2 regions of the Actinopolymorpha sp. B11F2 genome follow, and region 2 is predicted to be linked to the other one. Evidence: riboswitches for the same ligand, from Rfam matches in the RefSeq annotation. Region 2 holds a riboswitch; the other holds the start of a gene.
What was found. A riboswitch is a leader RNA that binds a small molecule or an ion and turns the genes downstream of it on or off. The one in region 2 is predicted to bind cobalamin.
Positions count from the first base shown of each region.

Region 1 (5,622 bases), on a different contig from region 2:
GGTCGCCGGCCGCCAGATCTGCGTCTTCAGCCAGGACGTCACGGTCTTCGGCGGCAGCCTCGGTGAGGTGTACGGCGAGAAGATCGTCAAGGTCATGGACCTCGCCCTCAAGACCGGCTGTCCGATCGTCGGGATCAACGAAGGCAGCGGTGCCCGGATCCAGGAAGGCGTGGTCTCGCTCGGCCTCTACGGCGAGATCTTCCGCCGCAACGTCCTCGCGTCCGGGGTGATCCCGCAGATCTCGCTCATCATGGGCACCTGCGCGGGCGGGCACGTCTACTCCCCCGCGCTCACCGACATCACCGTCATGGTCGACCAGACCTCGCACATGTTCATCACCGGACCAGGCGTGATCAAGACGGTCACCGGGGAGGACGTGTCCTTCGAGGACCTGGGTGGCGCGCTGGCGCACAACTCCAAGAGCGGCAACGCCCACTACATGGCGACCGACGAGCACGACGCCATCGACTGGGTCAAGACGCTGCTCGCCTACCTTCCGCAGAACAACCTCGAGGAGCCGCCCGCCTACGCCGCCGAGGACCCGGCGCCTGCGGTCAACGACGAGGACCGCGAGCTCGACACCCTGATCCCGGACTCCGCCAACCAGCCGTACGACATGCACACGGTCATCGAGCACGTCCTCGACGAGGCGGAGTTCCTCGAGGTGCACCCGCTCTTCGCACCCAACATCGTCTGCGGCTTCGGCCGCGTCGACGGACGCACCATCGGTGTGGTGGGCAACCAGCCGTTGCAGTTCGCCGGCTGCCTCGACATCGACGCCTCGGAGAAAGCCGCGCGGTTCGTCCGTACCTGCGATGCGTTCAACATCCCCATCCTCACGTTCGTCGACGTACCGGGGTTCCTGCCGGGTACCGACCAGGAGTGGAACGGCATCATCCGCCGCGGCGCGAAACTCATCTACGCCTATGCCGAAGCGACCGTCCCGCTGGTGACCGTCATCACCCGCAAGGCCTACGGCGGTGCGTACGACGTCATGGGATCCAAGCATCTCGGCGCCGACGTCAACCTCGCCTGGCCGACCGCCCAGATCGCGGTGATGGGTGCACAAGGTGCCGTGGAAGTGTTGTACCGCAGGGAAATCGCGGGTACCCAGGATGCGGCCAGCGCCGATGCGGTGCGGAAGAAGCGGATCCAGGAGTACGAAGACGCGTTGGCGAACCCCTATATCGCTGCCGAACGCGGCTACGTCGACGCCGTCATCTTCCCGCACGAGACCAGGGTCGAGGTGGTCCGGGCGCTGCGCCTGTTGCGGAACAAGCGCGAGACCCGGCCGCCACGCAAGCACGGCAACATCCCGCTGTAGTGTCAGATCCACCATGAACGGCGAGGAGCGAGCGATGGCGACGCCCGTCGAAAACGACGACGAGCCGCTGTTCCAGGTCGTCAAGGGAGACCCGACGCCGGCGGAGTTCGCCGCACTCGTCGCCGTGATCTCGGCGAAGCTCGAGACCGGCGCGGCGGATCAGCAGCCGGACGACACAGCCACCTGGCACGCCGCCCCCCGCTGGGCGGCGTACTGGCGAAGGACCCGCCAGCCGCTGCGGCCCGGTCCGGGCGCCTGGCGGGCGAGCGCCCTTCCCCGCTGAGGCGATCCCGCATCGCGAAGCACCCCAGGGCCTTTCCGCGGCGACCGCAACGTTTTCGCACACGAGCTGAGCAATTCCGGCCGTCGTCCCTCTTGTCACGACACGGGCAGGAGGACCACTATCTGGTGGGATGCGACGGGTACCGTCGCCCGTCGCCGTGGAACCGCGGAGGCTTGCCATGGCCGAAAGCGTCGAGACCACCGGTACCGCACAGGCCACCCACCCGCTGGGGGTGAGCCGCCCAGATCTCGCAGTCGCCGATCTCCCTACGCCTGAAGAGGTTTTCGGCGTACGCAGGATCGGGTTTCGGGAGCTCGTCAAGTTCGCGATCGGCCCGAGCCTCATCGCGCTCGGCATCTCGATCGGCAGTGGTGAGTGGTTGCTCGGCCCGCAGGCGGTCGGTACGTACGGCTTCATCGGCGTCGGCTGGGTCATCACGATCTCCGCGCTGCTGCAGACGTTCTACAACGTCGAGTGTTCCCGCTATGTCGTGGCGACCGGCGAAGTTCCCGTCGTCGGTTGGGGGCGGGTGCCGCCCGGCTGGATCCTGTGGGTGCCGCTGTCGGTCTTCGTCATCATCTTCGCGTTCATCGCCGGTGGTTGGGCGGCTTCCGCGGGCCAGGGCGTCTACGCCCTCGTGCACGGAGAGATCGCGGCGAGCGGCGCGGAAGAGCCACGGATCTACGCGATCCTGCTGCTCGTGGTCGTCTTCCTCATCACCGCCACAGCCCGGCGGATCAGCCGGGCGCTCGAGCTCGCCAACTGGATCATGGTCGGCACGATCCTCGTCCTCCTGCTGATCCTCGACCTGCTGCTCGTGCCCGCGAGCCTTTGGTGGGAAGGGATTCGCGGCTTCGTCACCCCGGCCGCCCCACCTGCCGGCATCACCGCCACCGAACTCGGCGGCCTCGCGGGCTTCACTGCCCTCGCGTCCGGGCTGAACTGGTACATCATGAGCCACTACCGTGACAAGGGCTACGGCATGGGCCACCGGGTCGGTTTCCTGAGCGGTCTGCGTGGCGACCGGAACGCCGTCCTCGCGAGTGGCATCACGTTCCCCGACGACGCGAAGAACCGTGCCCTGTGGCGGCGGTGGTACCGCCTGCTGCTCACCGACATGTGGGGCGTCTTCTTCGTCGGTGCGATGCTCGGCATGCTTCTCCCCACTCTGTTGATGGCGCGCGCGGTGGAGATCCGGGGCGAAGGGCCGACCCCCGAGACCGTTCCGACGTTCGTCGCCGATGTCCTTCGCGGCGAGTACGGCACGTTCGTCTTCTACGTCGCGTTGCTCATGGGCGTCTTCGTCCTCTTCAGCACCCAACTGGGCATCTTCGAGGCGATGGTACGAACCACCACGGACGCCTCGCATGCGACGAGTTCGAAGCTGCGCGCGTGGATCGAGGGCGATCCACGGAAGTTCTACTACCCGTTCATGATCCTGCTGCTCGTGATCATCAGCATCGTCATCCACCTGGCGCTGCCGGTCGGCCTTGTCCAGTGGTCGGCGAACATGGCGAACTTCGGCGCCCTGATCTATCCGTTCATGCTGATCTATCTCAACAGGCAACTGCCGAAGCCCGCACGTCCGCGCCCCTGGCACACCGTGATCCTGCTGTTGAACGTCCTGTTCTTCGGCTTCTTCTTCGTCAACTTCGTCGCCGACCTGGTAGGCGAACCGCTCATCACCTTCTGACAAGGGAGCTGCCGAGACCCGCCCTGTGCTTCGGCCGGGCTGCAACGGTCCGTGGGCCCTGGGCGCTATGGTCGTAGGTGTGGTTGGTTCGCTCGACCGGCACGACCCTTCGTGACCGGCCGGGCGAGGTGAGAGGGAACCCGGTGGGATTCCGGGACTGCCCCGCAGCGGTGAGTGGGAACGACCGCCGTACGAACGCACTGGGCCGACATCATCGGTCGCCTGGGAAGCGACGGCCAGTAGGCAGAGCGCAGAGCGCCCACGAGTCCGAAGACCTGCCGACCGCCCGCGCGCCGCCCCGGCGTCGCGGTCCGCTATCTGAGTTCCCGAGGGAAGGACTCCATGGCAGTACGTACGACCGTGCTCGGATATCCCCGGATCGGCCCACGCCGCGAGCTCAAGCGCGCGGCGGAGGCGTTCTGGGCGAGCCGATCCGATGCCGAGACTCTTCACCAGACCGCCGTCCAACTCCGCCGGCAGACGTGGGAGTCGCTGCGCGACGCCGGCGTCGACGACATCCCGTCCAACACCTTCTCGCTCTATGACCACGTGCTCGACCAGGCGGGACTGGTCGGCGCGATCCCGGAGCGGTTCACCGGCCTGGAGGGGCTCGAGCGTTACTTCGCGATGGCCCGTGGCACCGCCGGGGTGCCGCCACTGGAGATGACCAAGTGGTTCGACACCAACTACCACTACCTCGTGCCGGAGCTCGGCCCGGAGACGGCGTTCCGGCTCGACCGCGACGCCGCTCTCAAGCCGGTCGTCGAGTACCGCGAGGCGGCAGCGCTCGGAATCGACACCCGCCCGGTGCTCCTCGGCCCGGTCAGCTTCCTGCTGCTGGCGAAGCCTGACACTGAAGCGCCCAAGGGGTTCCGGCCGCTCGACCTGCTGCCGGGCCTGCTCGACGTGTACGCCGACCTGCTGGCGGAGCTGGCGGCCGCCGGGGCGACCTGGGTGCAGCTCGACGAGCCGGTGCTCGCCGCCGACCGGACACCCGAGGAGATCCAGGCCGTCCGTACGACCTACGACCGGCTTGGCGGCCTGCCTCCACAGCGGCGACCCAAGCTGGCCGTGGCCACGTACTTCGGCGCGATCGGCGACGCACTGCAGACTCTCGGTCGTACGCCGGTGGAGGGCGTTGCGCTGGACCTCGTGACCAGCCGGGCCGACGTCGAACGCATCGCCGGCGCGGGACTCGCGCGGAAGACGCTCTTCGCCGGCCTGGTCGACGGCCGCAACGTCTGGCGTACCGACCTCTCCGGCGCTCTCGCCACTGCCGCCTCGCTCCTGGGTTCGGTCGGCGAGCTGGTCGTGAGCACCTCGTGCTCGCTGCTGCATGTCCCGCTCGACCTCGACCTGGAGCGAGGCCTGCCGGCGGACCTTCGCGAACGGCTGGCGTTTGCCCGGCAGAAGGTCGCCGAGGTGGTCCTGCTGGGCCGCGCGCTGCGGGAGGGGCGGTCCGCGATCGAGTCGGAGCTTTCCGCGGCCACACGCGCCCGCGCGACGGCCCGGCAAGGTGCGGTTGACGCGCGGGTGCGAGCCCGGATCACCGCGCTGGGCGAGGGCACGCCACGAGGCGACTTCGCCTCCCGGGCGGCCACCCAGAAGGCGGTGGGGAACCTGCCGTTGCTGCCCACGACGACGATCGGGTCGTTCCCGCAGACGAAGGAGATCCGCGCCGCACGGGCCGATCTGCGGGCGGGTCGGATCTCCGCGGCCGACTACGACGCCGCGATGCGGGCAGAGATCGACCGGGTGATCGCCCTGCAGGAGGATGTCGGGCTGGACGTGCTGGTCCACGGCGAGCCCGAACGCAACGACATGGTGCAGTACTTCGCCGAACGCCTCGCCGGCTACGCGAGCACCGATCATGGCTGGGTCCAGTCGTACGGCAGTCGTTATGTCCGGCCACCGATCCTCGCAGGGGACGTGTCACGGCCCGAGCCGATGACGGTGGAATGGACGACGTACGCACAGTCGCGGACGACGAAGCCTGTCAAGGGAATGTTGACAGGCCCGGTGACCATGCTCGCGTGGTCCTTCGTCCGCGACGACCAGCCGCTCGCCGACACCGCGAAGCAGGTGGCGCTGGCGCTGCGGGACGAGATCCGCGACCTGGAGGCGGCGGGCATCCGCTACATCCAGGTGGACGAGCCGGCCCTGCGGGAGCTGTTGCCGTTGCGAGCAGCGCAGCAACCGGACTACGTCGCGTGGGCGGTGGCGGCGTTCCGACTGGCGACGTCGGGGGTCTCCGACGGCACCCAGATCCACTCGCACATGTGCTATTCGGAGTTCGGGGAGATCGTCGACACCATCGACGCG
Region 1 covers NZ_JBEFTX010000023.1:6,615-12,236, reverse strand. The annotation lists gene ABN034_RS30200 (acyl-CoA carboxylase subunit beta) at 1-1,324, shown strand, start outside; gene ABN034_RS30195 (acyl-CoA carboxylase subunit epsilon) at 1,359-1,607, shown strand; gene ABN034_RS30190 (Nramp family divalent metal transporter) at 1,786-3,300, shown strand; cobalamin riboswitch at 3,368-3,597, shown strand; gene metE (5-methyltetrahydropteroyltriglutamate--homocysteine S-methyltransferase) at 3,643-5,622, shown strand, end outside.
Region 1: linked by a shared signal. The riboswitch ahead of metE (5-methyltetrahydropteroyltriglutamate--homocysteine S-methyltransferase) and the one ahead of ABN034_RS00025 (ribonucleoside-diphosphate reductase subunit alpha) in region 2 are both predicted to bind cobalamin.

Region 2 (5,622 bases):
CGAGAGCCCTGCGGAAAGATGCCATCCATGATCAGCTCTTTGAGCGCCTCATAGACGTTGTCGGCGAGATTTTGTCTCCGCGGAAGCGAGACGCGTTCGTTCCGGCTACTCGCCGAGACACGTTCACGTGCTCTCATCCCGCGCCTCACCATCTCTTGGATCCAGCATCGCGATGAGCAATCCTCGATCGTCGATCCACGATCCTATATTCAGTACGACCCCGCAAGGAGGTGCCGTGTCCGGCTCAGGACACCAGGACGGGCGGTTCGAGAATGGGTCCCGCGCGGGCGCGGGACCGCGATCCTCGTCCGCGTTGCCGCGGGGGTAATGCTTCCCGACTCCGGCTCTACCGACTGGCGTGAGCGGCGACCATCTTGACCAGGGTGTCCGGTGGTACGACCTTGACGTGTGGAGCAAGGCTGTCCACGACTGTCTTCACACTGTCCACGGTCTTGCTCCAGGCATGCCACATGACGACCGAGTAGCCGGCGGCACTCGACGGATCGCGTTCGGCGGCGTTGAGCTCGGCGGTGACGCTCGCCTCGTCCCCGCCGTCCAAGCCGTCCCAGAGCATCGTGCGCGCCGAGATCACCGGCTTGTCATGTGCCCAGACCACCTCACCCTTGTGCGAGTCGTAGCGGGAGTACTCGAGGTAGATGAGCCCGTCGATCTGGTCCCGCTGCAGATAGGCCGACCACAGGGCGGTGTCGGAAAAGGAGTCGAAGTCGATGATCTGCGCGACGTGGAGGTCCGCACGCCGCATGGAGGTCGCCAGCCGGGCCGTGTGCAGGTCCAGCTCCGCGCGCGGATACATGCTCGGGTACAGGTATCCCCCACCCGACGGACCCGCGACGAAGCGGTCGCGATGGGCGCCCGCCGATGCGTGGTCGTAGTACCACCGCATGACCGAGGGGGCGAGGTCGATCAACGACGGCGAGATTCCCCAGCCGAGGTCGACCGCGCCGCGATGTGGGCTCGCGAACCAGTTCGCACTGCTCTGGAAGTCTCCGAGCATCCACTGGATGTTGTCGCCGTCGGTGATCAGGAACGAGGCGTAGTGGGTGTCCGGATCGACCTCCGGCGTGGCCGCCAGCGCTCCTTCCGGGGCCCGCTGGCTGAGTCGGCTGTGGCGGATGCCGGAGAGCGGCGCCAGGTTGCGCGCGTGGTCGGCAGGGATGGTCCGTACGCCGGCCTGTGACGACACCGACACGAACTTGTCCTCGCCCTGGGAGGCGTCGCCCCATCCGATCGTGGCGGAGTCCGGCGCGAGATCCCCGACGACCGAACGACGGAAGTCCGAGTTGCCGTCGTAGAACATCAGAGCCCCGGCCATCGTGGCGTAGTCGCGGAGCTGGTTCGCGAAGTCCGGTTTCTGCTCCACCACGAGGTCGTGCCGCAACCGCGACCAGTACGTCTCCTTCACCCAGCGGTCGTCCTTGCCACGTACGTCCGCGACTCTGCGCAGGCCGTGCTGCTTGGCGACCGGCTCCAGGGCCTCCTCCACGGCGACCGCGCCCGTCAACCCCGCGACGGTGGTGGCGACGTTGATGGACGGCTCGGCACGGCGGTAGAGGACGTACCGGTCGATGGGGCCGCCGTTCGTTCCCTGGCTGGTAAAGCGGTCGACCAGTGTCCAGAGGTCGTCGACCGGGACCAGCTCGATGTCGTAGCGCTCGGCAAGGTCGGCCAGCCACACCGGGTAGCCGACACCGGGCACGTCGAGATAGATGCCCGGGACATCGTCGTCGCTCCCGCCCCGGCTCCGGCGCGCCAGCTGGCCCTGAAGAGTTCCGGCCAAAACGCGTTCCTCGGGACTCAGCGCTCCTTCGCCGATCACGTACAGCCTCGTCGGGCGGACCCCCTTCGGATACAGCGCGTCGGCGGTCTGGTGCGCGCCGGGAGCCAAGGGCGCCGTCACGGTGGGGGCTGCGGCGGCTGCCGGGCCGGCCTGGGGGACTCCCGTGGCTCCCCACACGGCGGCACCGGCCGCTCCCCACGCCGCGCTGCCGAGCGCCTGTCGTCGGGACATGCCGGGACGATCGTTCATGGCGGACACAGCCTTCCGTCGCGAGCCGGGGCCTATCGCTGCGTGGTTCAGGATCGCTCGCACCGTACTGAGCCGCCTTCCGGCCGGCCAGGATTCGTCCCTACTCGGACGTGCCGAACCGGTGCCGGCGAGGCGAGTACGCGACCCTTCCGCCTTCCGCAGCGCGACACGCGACACACCGCATCTTGGGTTCCACGGTGTTGTCCGCCCCTACATGTAGCCTCTAGCTCGCTGGTGGTTCCTGCGGCCGTCCAGGCCGTCGGAGCCGCGGAGACACCCCGTCCAGGGGCGTCGCCGTCAAGAGGGAACCCGGTGCGAATCCGGGACTGCCCCGCAGCGGTGAGCGGGAACGAACGCCATCACCGGTGGTGATTTCCGGTCGTGCTTTCTGCCCTGGTGGCAAAAGTGCGGCCTCGTGTGGTCGCGAACGCACGGATCCAGCCGGTCAAGCACTGGACGTGGACGCATGTCCGGGAAGCGATGGCCAGTAGGAAGCACCTGCCCGCGAGTCCGAAGACCTGCCACCAGTGCGCGTACCTCCCCGTGCGCGCCGCCCGCCGGCCTCGAGGGAAGAGCCCGGGATGTTCCGCCGCCACGCCGTGGCGCGTTCGTGCGCGCTCGGCAGGCCGGTGTCGCGCATCTTCTTCCCCGACTCGACGGGCACCGTCGATCGAGCTCGCAAGGAGACAGCGTCCATGTCAGCAACCCATCCGCACACCCAGGTCGTCCGCAGGGACGGTACGACGTCGCCGTTCGACGCGTCGAAGATCGCCGTCGCCCTCACGAAGGCGTTCCTCGCCGTCGAAGGTCCGCAGGCGAGCGATTCGACGAGGGTCCACGAGACGGTCGAGGAGCTGACCCACCAGGTGGTGGCCTCGCTCACCCGGCATCCCGACCTCGGCCGGATCTGCCACATCGAGGACATCCAGGACCAGGTGGAGCTCGCCCTCATGCGGGGGGGTGAGCACCGGGTGGCGCGGGCGTACGTGCTCTACCGCGAGGAGCACGCCCGTGCCCGGATCGAACGTGAGCACGCCACTGTCAGCGACGAAGCCGAGAGCCAGGCCGGATCCGCTGTACGGGTGAAGGGACCTGACGGCGAACTCCAGCCGTTGGACCTGGGGCGCCTCACCCACCTCGTCGAGGAGTCCTGCGCGGGTCTCGAGGCGGTGTCGGCGAGCTCGGTCCTTACCGAGGTCCACCGCAACCTCTACGACGGGATCAGCCTGGCCGAGTTGGAGCTCGCGCTCGTCATGGCGGCCCGGACGTTCGTCGAGACCGATCCCGCGTACTCCCACGTGAGCGCCCGGCTGCTGCTCGACAAGCTCCGGCGCGAGGCGTTGACGTTCGTCTCCGGCACTCCCGACGAGGCGAACCACGAGGAGATGGCCGCGCGGTATCCCCGCTACTTCCGCGACTACGTGCGCCGCGCGGTCCGGTTGGAGCTGCTGGACCCGGAGCTGGAGCGTTTCGACCTCGACCGGCTGGGAGGGGCGATCCGGCCCGAGCGCGACCTGGCGTTCCAGTTCCTGGGGCTGCAGACGCTCTACGACAGGTACCTCATCCGTGGCTATCCAGAGGCCGGGGCGACGGCTGAGGCCGACGGACAGAGCCTGGGCAGCCGGTTCGAGCTCCCGCAGGCGTTCTTCATGCGGGTGGCCATGGGGCTCTCGCTTCGCGAGGACGACCCGGAGGCCCGCGCGATCGAGTTCTACGAACTGCTGTCGTCGTTCGACTTCATGTGCTCGACGCCGACCCTGTTCAACGCGGGGACGACCCGCCCGCAGCTCTCCTCGTGTTTCCTCACGACGGTGGCAGACGACCTCGACGGCATCTTCTCCGGGATCAAGAACAACGCGCTGTTGTCGAAGTACGCCGGTGGGCTCGGCAACGACTGGACTCCGGTCCGCGGAATGGGCGCCCACATCAAGGGCACCAACGGCCATTCGCAGGGCGTCGTGCCGTTTCTCAAGATCGCCAATGACACCGCGGTCGCCGTCAACCAGGGTGGGAAGCGCAAGGGTGCGGCCTGCGCCTATCTGGAGACCTGGCACATCGACATCGAGGAGTTCCTCGACCTGCGGAAGAACACCGGTGACGACCGGCGGCGTACGCATGACATGAACACCGCCAACTGGATTCCCGACCTTTTCCTGCAACGAGTCGAGGCCGACGCGGAATGGACGCTCTTCTCCCCCGACGAAGTACCCGATCTGCACGGCCTCTACGGACCAGCCTTCGCCGACGCCTACGAGGCGTACGAAAAGAGCGCTGAACGCGGCGCGATCAAGGTCCACCGCCGGGTACGCGCGGTCGACCTGTGGCGCCGGATGCTCACGATGCTGTTCGAGACGGGCCATCCGTGGATCACGTTCAAGGATCCGTGTAACGTCCGCTCCCCCCAGCGCCATGTCGGCGTCGTGCACTCGTCGAACCTCTGCACCGAGATCACCCTCAACACCTCGGCCGGCGCAGGCCATCAGGCGGAGGTGGCGGTCTGCAATCTGGGGTCGGTGAACCTCGCGCACCACGTGGGTGAGGGCGGAATCGACGAGGACCACCTGGCACGCACGGTACGCACGGCGGTGCGGGCACTCGACAACGTGATCGACGTCAACTTCTACACGATCCCCGAGGCACGCCGGTCGAACCTGCGGCACCGGCCCGTCGGCCTTGGCCTGATGGGTTTCCAGGACGCGTTGTTCCGCCAACGTGTTCCGATGTCGTCGGAGCGTGCGGTGGAGTTCGCCGACACCACGATGGAGCTCATCAGCTACTACGCGATCGCCGCGTCGGCGGATCTTGCCGCCGAGCGCGGAAGCTACGAGACGTACGACGGATCTTTGTGGAGCAGGGGAATCCTGCCGATCGACTCCCTCGAACTGCTCGCCGATGCCCGCGACGGGCAGCTCGACGTCGACCGGTCCACCCGGCTCGACTGGGACGCTCTACGCGCCCGCGTCGTCGAGGCGGGGATGCGCAACTCCAACGTCATGGCCATCGCACCCACGGCGACCATCTCCAACATCTGCGGTGTCGGCCAGTCGATCGAGCCGCTTTACCGGAACCTCTTCGTGAAATCCAACATGTCCGGCGACTTCACCGCGATCAATCCGTACCTCGTCCACGACCTGAAGGAGCTCGGCCTCTGGGACGCGGTGATGGTGACGGACCTCAAGTACTTCGACGGGAGCGTCGGTCCGATCGACCGGATACCGGCCGACTTGAAGGCGTTGTACGCCACGGCCTTCGAGATCGATCCGACGTGGCTGGTGGAGGCGGCGGCACGCCGGCAGAAGTGGCTCGACCAGGCGCAGTCCCTCAACCTCTACGTCGCCGCACCGAGTGGGCGCAAGCTCGACGCGCTCTACCGGCTGGCGTGGCGCCGGGGACTGAAGACGACGTACTACCTGCGGTCGCAGAGCGCCACGCACGTCGAGAAGAGCACGCTGCGCGGGACCGACGGAAAGCTCAACGCCGTCTCTCCCACCGTCTCTCCCGCCGCCGCCCCGGTCACCCAGGTCGACGAGGGCGCCGTGTGCGCACTCGACGATCCGGACTGCGAAGCCTGCCAG
Region 2 covers NZ_JBEFTX010000001.1:2,915-8,536, forward strand. The annotation lists gene ABN034_RS00015 (GntR family transcriptional regulator) at 1-137, opposite strand, end outside; gene ABN034_RS00020 (GxGYxYP domain-containing protein) at 347-2,029, opposite strand; cobalamin riboswitch at 2,266-2,587, shown strand; gene ABN034_RS00025 (ribonucleoside-diphosphate reductase subunit alpha) at 2,677-5,622, shown strand, end outside.